2 regions of the Blastococcus sp. SYSU DS0533 genome follow, and region 1 is predicted to be linked to the other one. Evidence: predicted binding sites of a transcription regulator. Region 1 holds the regulator's gene; the other holds the start of a gene.

Region 1 (6,438 bases):
TTCGACATCTTCAGCCCGTGGGGGATCATCTTCGTCCTCTCCCTCTTCCTCTACCCCCTCGTCTTCCTGCCGGTGTCGGCTGCCCTGGAGGGGATCGACCCGGCGCTGGAGCACGCGGCGGCGAGCCTGGGTGCCTCCCGGGCGCGGGTGCTGCGGACGGTGACGTTCCCGGTCATCGCGCCGGCGTTGATCGCCGGGTCGATCCTCGTCTTCGTCAGCGCTGCGGTGATCTTCGGACCGGTGGCCATCCTGGGTGCGCCCACCGGCTTCCAGACGATCCCGACCGTCCTGCTGAGCCTCATGCAGTTCCCTCCCCGGATCGAGGCGGCAGCAGTCATCTCCGTGCCGATCCTGGTGATCATCGCGGGCCTGCTGCTCGTCCAGCGGCGCCTGGTCGGCGGCAAGAAGTTCACCGTCATCGGGGGGAAGCCGGGACGGCAGGAGCTGACCCGACTGGGTCCTGCCGGCCGGGTCGCGGGGCTGGCCTTCTGCACGCTCGTCGTCGTCCTCAGCATCGTGCTGCCGTTCGGCATCCTGCTGGCGACCTCGTTCCGCGAGGCCCTGGGCCGGCCGTTCGGGGCGGACAACTTCACGCTGACCGGCAACTACGAGCAGGTGTTCAGCCAGCCGCTGATCACGGCGGCCATGGGCAACAGCTTCTTCCTCGCCGTGGCGGCGACGGTGCTCGCGCTCGCGCTGGCGCTGCTCGCCTCGTGGCTGGTGCACCGGACCAGGGCGCGCAGCAACGCGGTGATCGCCCCGGCGATGGCGGCGCCGCTGGCCTTCCCGGGCGCCGTCCTCGGCATCGGGCTGATCATCGCCTACGCCGCGCCGCCGTTCGGTCTGGGCGGGTCGCTCACCATCCTCCTCATCGCCTACGTGGGCAGCGCGCTACCGCTCACCTTCGCCTACGTGCACGCGGGCATGGGGCAGATCGGCGCCGAGGTCGAGGAGGCGTCGCGGAGCCTGGGCGCCTCGTGGGCCCGCACCTGGCGGCGCATCACCGTGCCGTTGCTCCGCCCGTCCCTCCTGGCGGCCGGCCTGCTCAACTTCGTCCTGCTCTTCCGGGAGCTGGAGATGTCGGTGTTCCTCTACACCGGCGCGAACCCGACCATCGCCACCGTCCTCTACAACCTCTCGAACGAGTCGCTGTACCAGCGGGTGGGTGCCCTCTCGGTGGTCATCCTGCTGATCAACATCGTCGTGGCGGTCATCGCCATGCGACTGCTCGACCACCGGCCCGGCGAATCCAGACGTCGTCGGACCACCTCACGCCCAGCCCCCCACGCATCCTCGGAGGAAGCCGCATGACCGTGACCACGACCGACGTCGGCCCCGGGGTCCACCTGCGCTACGAGACCCCGCACATCGCCGTCCTCACCCTGGACAGCCCGCCGTCGAACACCTTCAGCTGGGAGAGCCGGCGTTCCTTCATGAAGGCGCTGGACATCCTGGATGCCGACGAGCAGGTGCGCTGCCTGGTCATCACGGGGGAGGGGCGGGCGTTCACCGCGGGTGCCCACCTCGGCGAGGACCAGTCCATGAGCGATGAGCAGCTCGAGGACTACCTGGCCGAGTTCGGCCGGGTGCTGAACGGGGTGCAGAACTTCCGGGCCCCGGTGATCGCCGCGATCAACGGGGCGACCATCGGCGGCGGCCTGGAGTTCTCCCTCTGCTGCGACATCCGCATCGCCTCCACCGAGGCGTTCTTCGTGGCGGCCGGGGTCAACGTCGGGCTCATCGTGAGCTTCTGGCGTCTGCCACGCGTCGTCGGCCTGGGGCCGGCCAAGGAGATCCTGCTGACCGGGGCCCGGTACACCGCGCAGCAGGCGCTCAACTGGGGTCTGGTCACAGAGGTGCACGAGCCGGCGGACCTGATGCCTGCCGCGCTCGCCAAGGCGCAGCGGATCGCCACCCGCGCACCGCTGTCGGTGGAGGCGACGAAGGAGGCCGTCACGGGAGCCTTCGAGATGGACTTCGCGCAGGGCCAGGCGCTGCAGACCAAGCGCTTCCTCGAGATGTTCCGCACCGAGGACCACCAGGAGGCGCTGAGGGCCTTCTTCGAGAAGCGGGACGGCGACTACCAGCGGCGCTGATCGCCGCGCGGCGGAGTCGGTGGTCGGCCGGGACGATGTCCGGCCGACCACCGATGTCGTGGTTCAGACCCGGCGGAGGACCGAGACCACCCGGCCGAGGATCGTCGCCTCGTCACCCGGGATCGGCTGGTACGCCGGGTTGTGGGGCAGCAGCCAGACGTGGCCGTCCCGGCGCTTGTAGGTCTTGACCGTCGCCTCGCCGTCGATCATCGCGGCGACGATCTCGCCGTTCTCCGCGGTCGGCTGCTGCCGGACGACGACCCAGTCGCCGTCGCAGATCGCGGCCTCGACCATCGAGTCGCCGGCCACCTTGAGCATGAAGACCGTCCCCTCGCCGACGAGCTCGCGGGGGAGCGGGAAGACGTCCTCCACCGCCTGCTCGGCCAGCACCGGGCCGCCGGCGGCGATCCGCCCGACGAGCGGGACGTAGGCGGGGGCGGAGGCCTGCTCGCCCTCGCCCAGGACGGGCGGCTCGGCGAGGGTGGCCGTGCCGCGGGAGGCATCCCCGGGCAGCCGGACGTCGAGCGCGCGCGGGCGGTTGGGGTCGCGTCGCAGCCACCCCTTCTTCTGCAGGACCGAGAGCTGGTGGGCGACCGAGGAGGCCGACGAGAGCCCCACGGCCTCGCCGATCTCCCGGACCGAGGGCGGGTAGCCCCGGCGGTCGATCGAGTCGCGGATCACCTCGAGCACCCGCCGCTGCCGCTGGGTCAGCCCGTCACCGTCGGCCGTCCGGTCGGGGAAGGCGCGCACCGACCCGGTGCCGCCCGCCTCCGGGGTCGCCCCACGGGTGCCGCGCCCGCTACCGGAGGTCCCGCTCGAGTCCGCCACGTCTCCTCCTCGCCGGCTGCCCGTGCAGCGCTCGCCCGTCGTCCGTCCGCTGAACCGTAGCGCCGATCCCCGTCCAGTTCAAACACACGTTCGAAAATCAGCCGTGTCGCATCGCTTCTGTCGGCGGCGTCCGGTAGACATCGGACCGGCGTTCCAATCGAACAGGTGTTCGGGCCGGTGGGGTACCGGTCGGGAGGGTGGGAGACATGAACAGCGGTACCGCGCTGCGGGTCCGTCCGGAGGGGGCGGGTGACGTCGCGCCGCGAGGTGCTGCGGAGATGCCGGCGCGGCACCTCCGGGTGCTCCCGCCGCCCCGCGCGTACGTGGAGCCAGTCGGGCTCCCTGTCCGCCCCGGGGGGCGGCCGGGCGCAGTCCGGTCGGCCGCCGTGGGCAGCGGCGCGCCGGCGCCACTCCCGCCGCTGCGCCTCACGGCGCGCGGGCGCCGCGTGGTCGCGGTGGTCGTCCTGCTCCTCGCGCTGGGTGTGGTCGCCCTGGGTGGCGCCGTCCTCGGCGAGGCCCGCGACGGGCTGGAGCTGATGGGGACGGCGAAGGTCATCGTCGAGCCAGGGGACACGCTGTGGTCCATCGCGGGTGCGGTGGCAGGGGAGCGCGACGTGCGCGACGTCGTCGTCGACATCCGTCAGATGAACGGGCTCGAGAGCGCGGCGATCACGCCGGGTCAGGTCCTCGTGCTGCCCTGACCGGGAGACTCCGGGTGCCCGAGGTCGGCATGGCGAGAGATCTACAAGGTCGGTCGTGGACTTCGACAACCGTTTGTATGCGGACGTTTACGGACCGTGCTCGTCAGCCGCTTGCGGTCAGTGGGTGTCCAGCGCTATGGAGAGCCGCGCCGCGGTGTTCACCAGTCAGCCCCAGGTCGTCGAGGTCCACCACGCGGGGGCCTGGCGGGCAGGGCAGCTGCTGGGGTGGCGGCACGATGACGCCGGCGCCTGCGAGATGTGGGTCCGGGTCGTCGCCGGCGGTGTCGAGCAGACGGTGTGGACGGGGCTCGCAGCGGTGCGGCTGCCCGAGCCGGCGCGCACCGACGCGGTCCCGGTGACGCAGGCGATGCCTGCGCAGGGGGCAACCGCCCCGGGGGCCGACGGGCCTGCGACCCGCGACTCGACGGCCAGCCTGCCGTTGGTGCGCGATGCCCGCGCTGGACGTCCGGCCACTGCCCGGTCCGGTGGTCGGCGACGGGCGCCCGAGATCGACGAGGTCCCCGCCGTGCCGGCGCCATCCGTCCCGGCGCCCTCCGGGTCGGCGACGTCCGTGCCTCCGGCCCCGGCCGGTCGTCACCGTGCCCCGGTCGCGGCGCCGGCGGGTGGTCGGGACAGTGCCGCCGACACCCGCCACCTCCCTCCCGTCGGGGCAGGTGGGCCGGCGGCGGGCCGGGGTAGCCGGTCGGGCGCCTGCGCGGTGCCCGCCGCGCGCTCCCCGCACCCGGTCGAGAGGCGTCCGGCCGGGTACGGCTGGACCCCGCCCGCAGACCTCGAGCGCGACCTGCTCACCCGGCCGATGCGCCTGGGCGACCAGGTCCCGCAATCCCGGCGTCCATGGGTGGACGGGGCCGTCCGTGCCTGACGGCTCAGCGCCCGCCGCACCCGCGCCCGACGGCGCCCTGTGCACGTGCCGGTCGTCGCCTCGGGGCGGCGTCCGGCGTCCGCACGGGCGCCGCGCCCGGCGCGGCAGGGGGTGCCGGGGCGTCGCCGGTACCCGGCCGGTCGCCGCGCCGCGGGGGTCCTCGGGTGGGTGGGTCCCCGGCGTGTCGGTGCGGTGCCGCTGTGACGGCTGGGGGCCGCTGATCCGCCTGCGCACGGCAGTGCCGGAGGGGAACACGCCGAGCAGACGATCACTTGCACATCTTGTGGGAGCCGTCCTAGGGTTCCCCCACATCTAGTAGTTACACAGCTGTAAGCCCGTCCACAGCCCCGTCCTCAGGTTCTCCCCGCGGCGTCCACCGGATGTCCCCAGGGAGCTCCACAGGCAGGCCGGTCGCGGGCCCACCGGCGGAGGAGGTGAACCACCGTGCGCTGCCCGTTCTGCCACAACGCCGACAGCCGGGTCATCGACTCGCGGGAGGCCGACGAGGGGGCCACGACGCGTCGTCGCCGCTCGTGCCCGGCGTGCGGTCGCCGGTTCACCACCGTCGAGGAGGCGGTGCTCGCCGTCGTCAAGCGCAACGGCGTCAGCGAGCCGTTCAACCGCAGCAAGGTGGTCGCCGGCGTGCGGCGGGCCTGCCAGGGCCGGCCGGTCGACGAGGACCAGCTCAAGCTCCTCGCCCAGCAGGTGGAGGACGCCATCCGCGCCAGCGGCGCCGCGGAGGTGCCGAGCCACGAGGTCGGCCTGGCGATCCTCGGCCCGCTGCGCGAGCTCGACGAGGTCGCCTACCTGCGGTTCGCCAGCGTCTACCGCTCCTTCACCTCGGTGGCCGACTTCGAGCGGGAGATCGCCGAGCTCAAGGCGCGGCAGTCCAGCGCGCCGCCGGGGGAGGCGGGCCCGCCCGCGCCCCGGCAGCCGGTCCCGTCCGGCACCTCCGCCGGCACCTGAGAACTGTCGGTGCCACCCGATAGACAGCAGTTCGAGCAGTTACCGATCGCGGCTCTTCCCCAGCCCCCGATCCGCCACCGCGCAGCACCACCGCGCAGCCCCGCGAAGCACCACGCGACACACGACCAGGGAGAGCTCCACACCATGACCGAGACCGACGACCGCGTGGCCGGCGCCCGCACCCGCCGCAGCGCCAAGACGCCCAGCCGCGCCAAGGGCCTCAAGATCAAGCGCGTCTTCACCACCGCTGGTGTGCACCCGTACGACGAGGTGACCTGGGAGCGTCGCGACGTCGTCATGACCAACTGGCGGGACGGCTCGATCAACTTCGAGCAGCGCGGTGTCGAGTTCCCGGCCGAGTGGAGCATCAACGCCACCAACATCGTCACCACGAAGTACTTCCGCGGTGCGGTCGGCACCCCGCAGCGCGAGACCAGCCTGCGGCAGCTCATCGACCGCGTGGTGCTCACCTACACCGAGGCCGGCCGCGAGCACGGCTACTTCGCCACCGAGGGCGACGCCGAGATCTTCGAGCACGAGCTGACCTGGATGCTGCTGCACCAGTACTTCAGCTTCAACTCGCCCGTCTGGTTCAACGTCGGCACCAGCGCGCCGCAGCAGGTCAGCGCCTGCTTCATCCTCGCCGTCGACGACGAGATGGACTCGATCCTCAACTGGTACCGCGAGGAGGGCCTGATCTTCAAGGGCGGCTCCGGTGCCGGCCTGAACCTCTCCCGCATCCGCTCCTCCAAGGAGCTGCTCTCCTCCGGTGGCACCGCCTCCGGCCCGGTCTCCTTCATGCGCGGGGCCGACGCCTCCGCGGGCACCATCAAGTCGGGGGGCGCCACCCGCCGCGCGGCCAAGATGGTCGTCCTCGACATCGACCACCCCGACATCGAGGAGTTCATCGAGACCAAGGCGCGCGAGGAGGACAAGATCCGCGCGCTGCGCGACGCCGGGTACG
Region 2 (6,438 bases), on a different contig from region 1:
CCAGCGTGCAGCCGGCCATCCGGGACACCACCTGCAGCACCTGCTCGTGGAAGACCACCACCCCGGCGGTCTCGGCGAGGGCGAACTCCAGGTCGGGATGGGGGTACTCGGCGTCGCGCCAGCCGTTCCGGGCCATGAGGAACGGGGTGACCATGTCGCTCTTCACCGGCCCGGGCCGGAACAGCGAGATGTCGATGATGATGTCCTCGAACGTCCGCGGCCCGAACTTTCCGACCAGCTCGCGCTGCCCCGGTGACTCGATCTGGAACATGCCGAGGGTGCGGGTGCTCCGGATCAGCTCGAACGTCGTCGGGTCGTCCCGCGGGATCGCGTCGATGTCCACCGCCTCGTCGTCGACCCGTTCGATCTCGTCGAGGGCGTGCGCGATCGCCGACTGCATCCGGATGCCGAGCAGGTCCAGCTTGAGCAGCCCCAGCTCCTCGACGTCGTCCTTGTCGAACTGGCTCATCGGGTAGCCGAGGTAGCTGCTCTCCACCGGCGTGCGGTCCAGCAGGGTGGCATCGGAGAGCAGCACCCCGCACGGGTGCAGCGCGATGTGCCGGGGCAGCCCGTCGAGCCGGGACACGAGGTCGAACAGCAGGTCGAGGTCGCCGGTGCCGCCGGCCCGCCGCGAGCCGTACCGGCTGGCCCGCAGCTCGGGCAGGTCGCGCAGCGCCGCGTGCACCTGGTTGGCCCGGATGTGCGGGAACGCCTTGGCGACGGCGTCGATCTCCGCCGGCGGCAGGCCCAGCGCGGCCCCGACGTCGCGGATCGCGTGGCGCACCCGGTAGGTGTCCATCATCGAGATGCAGCTGACCCGGTCGGCGCCGAAGCGGTCGATGACCGCGTCGTAGACCTCCATCCGGCGTGCGGACTCCACGTCGATGTCGATGTCGGGCAGCTGGTGGCGCAACGGCGAGAGGAACCGCTCCATCAGCAACCCGTAGCGCAGCGGGTCGACGTCGGAGATGCCCAGCAGGTAGGTGACCAGGCTGCCGGCGCCCGATCCGCGCGCCGCCGCCCGGACCCTCAAGCTCTTGATGAGGTCGACCACGTCCGCGACGGTGAGGAAGTAGGACGGGTAGCCGAGGGAGTCGATGACCGCCAGCTCTTCCTCCAGCCGCTGGCGCACCCGTGCCGTGGGCGCCATGCCCCGCCGCCCCAGCCCGGCCTCGCACCGGGCGCGCAGCACCTGCGCCGGGCCCATGCCCCGCTCGGCCGGGGTGGTGACCACGTCGAGCTCGGGGTACCGGACGCTGCCGATGCCCAGGTCGCCGGCCGGGTCGACGGCGCACTGCTCGGCCAGCCGGGCGGTGCGCTCGAGCAGCCGCAGGGCGGCGTCCCGGTCGGGGCCGGTGAGGTCCTCGGCGACCTCGGCCATCTCCTTGCCCGATTTCAGGTAGCCCTCGGCCGTGGTTCGGTCGACGTGCCGGGCGCCCAGCGGGACCAGCCGCCGGGCGGCGTCCAGCACGTCGGCGGTCGGGGCGTCGAGGGCGTCGACGTAGCGGACCGCGTTGCTCAGGACCACCGGCACCTGCTGCTCGGCGGCGAACCGGAGCAGGGCCTGCGCGCGCTGCCGGTCACCCCGGCCGCGGTGGTGCACCACCTCCAGCGCCAGCCCCGGGCCGAAGACCGCGCGCCAGGCGTCCAGCTGCTGGACGGCCAGGTCGGCCCGGCCGGCGAGGAGGGCCCGGCCCACCGGGGAGCCGGGACCGAGCAGGGGGACCAGCCCGGTGGCGTGCTCGGCGGCGATCGCCAGCGAGCTCACCGGCTCCCCGCGGGTGCCGCGCAGGTGGGTGGCGCTGGTGAGCCGGCACAGCGAGCGCCAGCCGGCACCGTCGCGCGCGAGGAAGGTGACCCGGGGCAGCCGCGGGTCGACGCTCACCCCACCGCGGGCCGGCGACCGGCGTGGAGGCGTCGCGGCCCGCGCCCGCGGGGGCCGGGCCGTGGCCGGGTCCTCCCCCAGCACGTGCGCGAGCGCCGGTGGCACGCTCGTGCCCAGCGCCGGCGCCACCGCCAGGTCGACCCCGAAGATCGGCCGCACCCCGGCCGACCGGCAGGCCAACGCGAACTTGACCGCGCCGTAGAGCCCGTCCCGATCGGTCAGGGCCAGGGCCGGCATGCCGTGCTCGGCCGCCCGCGCCACCAGGTCGGCCGGGTGGTTGGCCCCGTACCGCATGGAGTAACCGGACGCGACGTGCAGGTGGACGAAGGGGTCGCTCACCGCCGGGAGGACCGGGACGAGGACCCGCCGACCACGTGCGGCCGCGGGTAGCGGGGCGGCTCGGGCAGCGCGTCGACGCCCAGCCCGGCCTCGACCACGGCGAGGAAGCCCCGCACGTCGCGGACCAGGTCGTCGGCCTCCCGCTCGGTGACCGCCCGGGACAGCCCCGCCTCCGCCGCGGCGCGCTTGGCCGCACCGGCGGCGAAGAAGGTGGCCCACTCCCCCAGCTCGGGCGCGACGTCCCCGAGCAGGACCCAGGCGCTGCGCGGCCGCCGGCGGCCGCCCTCGGGGCGGGTGCGCGCGGCGAGCACCGCGGCGGCGGCGCGGAGGGCAGCCAGGTGGGCGGTGGCGTACCGCTCCCGCGGATCGGTGGCCGCGATCGCCTCCGCCAGGCCGCGGTGGGCCTGGCGGAGCAGCCCGGCCGCCGCGGCGGGCAGCGCGGGGGGCAGCGGCAGCTGGCCGGCCGGCACGGCGCGTGCGGCGCCCATCAGTCGTGCACCCGGACGAGCCACCAGCGGTTGCCGGAGGCGTCCCACGTCAGGTCGTAGACGCCGGCGAAGCTCATGCGCGACCGCCCGGCCCGCACCGCCTCCACACGCCAGACCTGGCGGGGCGCGACCAGGTCGTCCGACGCGCCGCCCGCCTCGGCGTCCCGGAGCCACCACGGCGCCGTCTCCACCCACGAGTCGAGCAGCTCGCCCACGACGTACCGGGACTGCCCACGCCAGAACTGCACCGGGCCCAGCGGGCCGCGCTCGACCTGCACCTCCTCGCCGGCCCGACCGACGACCTCACCGAGCACCCGACCCATGACAGCCTCCCCACGCCTCGCCCCGCGCACGCCCGCCACCCCACCGGCGGGGAAGAGAGCCGGGAAGGACGGGCCGAACATCGTTCGAACATTCGTTCGAACGGATCCCAGTAGACCGGAGCTCACCCCCCTCGTCAAGCCGGAGCGCGGCGTGTCCGGCCACCCGGCGCACCGCCCGGGAGCCGTGTGCCGCACGGGACCGGGGCAGCCGGACGCACGCCCCGCCCAGGCCTCTCGCCTCGCAGTTCCGCCACGCCCGGGAGGAGGTACCGCCTCGCCCGGGACAGGAGGTACTGCCTCGACCGGGACGCGAGCGCCCTCCCGGACAGCCCCCGGTGGGCGGCGGCGACGGCGTCGGAGGCGTCGCCCAGCAGGTCGAGCAGGATCCGCACCTTGCGGATGCTCAGCCGTCCGGCGGACATCTCCGCCCACGTGGCGGCGAGCGTCGTGGTGAGCAGGATCAACTCGGCGGCCAGGCGGCCGACCTCGGCCTCCGAGCAGTTGCGGATCGTCGCCAGCTCGGACACGAAGTCGTCGGAGACGTCGGCGAGCGCAGCCGGCCGCGCCGCTCGGTACCGGCCCCGGCCTGCCGCGGGGGCCGTGGCGGCATCCCGCTCCACCGACCGACGGCGTGCCAGCTCGGCGATCGCGGCCGCCTGCCGGGCGTGCTCCCGGGCCATGTGCGCGGCGGCCGACCAGGTGTCGCACACCAGCTCGAACTCGTCCGACGCCGGCGGCACCACCTCACCGGGGCGCAGCGGCATCGGCACGCCGTCGCCGGGCGGGCACGAGCCGTCGCCCTCCATGGCTGCACGCCAGGCCGGGGGTACGACAGCTGTCGCTGGTCAGACCTCCCGAGGGCTGCGCGGACCGGCCGGTCCGGCGGACGCACCCGGCTGACGTGCACCGCCGGGCGCGCGCACCCCCGGGCGGTGGCAGGATCGACGCATGAGCCCACCCCAGCACCCCCGGGTGGCCGCCGTCGCCCGGGCCCTCGCCGCGGCCGGCGCGGAGGGTGAGGTGCGCACCCTCCCCGCGGAGGTCCGCACCGCGGCCGCTGCCGCCGAGGCGCTGGGCGTCCCGGTCGGCGCGATCGTCAACAGCCTGGTCTTCCTCGCCGACGGCGCGCCCCTGCTCGTCCTCACCAGCGGCGCGCACCGCGTCGACGTCCTCCAGGTCGCCGCGCTGCTCGGCGTCGGCTCCCTGGTCCCCGCGCCGCCGGAGGTCGTCCGCGAGCACACCGGCCAGCCCATCGGCGGCGTCGCCCCGGTCGGGCACCCCGCTCCCCTGGGCACCCTGGTGGACGTGGAGCTCGCCCGCTACGACCGGCTGTGGGCCGCAGCGGGGCACCCCGCCGCCGTGTTCCCCACCAGCTACGACGAGCTGCTCCGCATCACCGCCGGCACCGCGGCCGAGGTCGGCGGGGGCCTGGTCGACGGCACCGGCACCACGGTCGGCGGGGACCCGCTGCCCGACGCGCCCCCGCCGGACACCGCCGGGGCGGTCGCCCCGTGACGGGCACCCGCCCCGCCACCCGGATCCTCGAGCTGCCCGCCCCCTGGATGCGCGAGCACATGCACGAGGTGCTGGCCATCTACGGGCTGGCCATGGGCTACGACTCGGGCATCGTCGCCGGCCGGTACGGCTACGCCGTCCAGCACACCGAGCGCCCCGGGTTCCGCGCGGTGGGCGCCTTCGCCCGCACCCCCGAGGGCGAACGGCTGGTCGGTTTCGGCTACGGCTACCTGATCGCCCCGGGGCAGTGGTGGCACGACCAGGTGCGCGCCGCGCTGGATCGCCGCACGGCGAAGAAGTGGCTGCCGGGCGCCTTCGAGGTGTGCGAGCTGCATGTCCACCCCGACGCCCAGAGCCAGGGGCTGGGCCGGCAGCTGCTGCACGCCCTCGTCGAGGGGCTGCCGCACCCGGTCGCGCTGCTCTCCACGCCGGACGCCGACACCAAGGCCTTCCGGCTGTACCGCGCCGACGGCTTCGTCGACCTGGCCCGCGGCTACCACTTCCCGGGCGACTCCCGGCCCTTCGCGATCCTGGGCGCCCGGCTGCCGCTGCATCCGCACGACCCGTCCGCGGCGAACCCCCGGTCGTGACCACCTCCCCCTCCCGCCCCGTTCCCCCCGACCCCGTGGACGTCGTCGTCGTCGGCGCCGGGCACAACGGCCTCGTGGCGGCCTGCTACCTCGCCCGGGAGGGCCTGTCCGTGGTGGTCGTCGAGTCCGACGACGTCCTGGGCGGGGCGGTCTCCACCGTGGAGCGCTGGCCCGGGGTGCGGGTGGACCGCGGCTCCAGCGCCCACGTGATCGTCCGGCACAGCGGCATCGTCGAGGAGCTCGGGCTGGCCGAGCACGGCCTCCGCTACATCGACTGCGACCCCTGGGGTTTCGCGCCCGCCCCCTCCCCCGGCGACCCGGGCCCCGACGGCCGGCCGCTCGTCCTCTCCGTCGACCTCGACGCCACCTGCGCCTCCATCGAGGCCGCCTGCGGGCCGGACGACGCCGCCGCCTACCGCCGGTTCGTCGAGGTGTGGGGGCCGCGCAGCCGCGCCGTCGTCGCGTCGTTCGGCAGGGCGCCGTCGGCCGGCGGGCTGCTCCGCTCGTTCTGGCCGCTGGGCGCGCCCGCCGAGGGGCGGCCGCGCACCCCGGGCGGCGAGCTGGCCGCCGACTTCCTGGGCTCCGGCGATGCGCTGCTGGACAGGTGGTTCACCAGCGAGCGGCTCAAGGCCGCGCTGGCCTGGTTCGGCGCGCAGTCCGGCCCGCCGATGTCCGAGCCCGGCACCGCCGCGATGGTCGGCTGGGTGGCACTGCTGCACGACGTCCCGCCGGGCCACCCGGTCGGCGGCTCCGGCGGCCTGACGCAGGCCCTGCGCCGGCGGCTGGAGCACGACGGCGGCCGGGTGGTGCTCGGCGACGGCGCCGCGCAGCTGCTGGTGGAGGACGGCCGGGTCGCCGGCGTCGAGACCCGGTCCGGCCGGGTCGTGCGGGCGCCCGCGGTGGTGGCCGCCTGCCACATCGGGGTCACCCGGGAGCTGGCCGGGGACGCCGCACCGCCCGTGCTCGCCGACGCCGCGCCGCCCGTGGGCAACGGTTTCGGGCTGGTCGTGCGGGCGCTGACCGACGCTCCGCCGTCCTACCCCGGCGCCGGCCCGGAGGCGCTCCAGGGCCTGCAGCTGCTGTGCACCGACCGCGCCCAGCTCGCCGCCGCGCACGGCGACTGGGGCGCCGGGCGGCTGCCCCGCGAGCCGGTGCCGCTGGCGATGTCGTTCTCCGCCAGCGACGAGACGCTGGCCCCGCCCGGGCGGCACGTGGTCACCGTCTGGGGTCAGTGGTACCCGTACGCGCTGGCCGACGGTGGCGACTGGGACGCGCTGGCCGACGCCGAGGCCCGCCGC

What was found. Region 1 encodes LexA, which represses DNA repair genes until DNA is damaged. Its sites were predicted from a motif close to TCGAACANNTGTTCGA; they were not measured.
Region 2: a site for LexA is predicted at 3,120-3,135, ahead of ACI79W_RS14025 (DUF6504 family protein). Genes of this name have one in related genera too.

What each region holds. Positions count from the first base shown of each region.
Region 1 is NZ_JBJGZZ010000007.1:131,272-137,709, reverse strand. Features, by position in the region: gene ACI79W_RS11130 (ABC transporter permease) at 1-1,311, shown strand, start outside; gene ACI79W_RS11125 (enoyl-CoA hydratase/isomerase family protein) at 1,308-2,096, shown strand; gene lexA (transcriptional repressor LexA) at 2,160-2,924, opposite strand; gene ACI79W_RS11115 (LysM peptidoglycan-binding domain-containing protein) at 3,311-3,625, shown strand; gene nrdR (transcriptional regulator NrdR) at 4,953-5,474, shown strand; gene ACI79W_RS11105 (vitamin B12-dependent ribonucleotide reductase) at 5,619-6,438, shown strand, end outside.
Region 2 is NZ_JBJGZZ010000011.1:46,788-53,225, reverse strand. Features, by position in the region: gene ACI79W_RS14035 (DNA polymerase III subunit alpha) at 1-2,224, opposite strand, end outside; gene ACI79W_RS14030 (SAV_6107 family HEPN domain-containing protein) at 2,221-2,712, opposite strand; gene ACI79W_RS14025 (DUF6504 family protein) at 2,712-3,035, opposite strand; gene ACI79W_RS14020 (hypothetical protein) at 3,170-3,841, opposite strand; gene ACI79W_RS14015 (YbaK/EbsC family protein) at 3,984-4,550, shown strand; gene ACI79W_RS14010 (GNAT family N-acetyltransferase) at 4,547-5,140, shown strand; gene ACI79W_RS14005 (phytoene desaturase family protein) at 5,137-6,438, shown strand, end outside.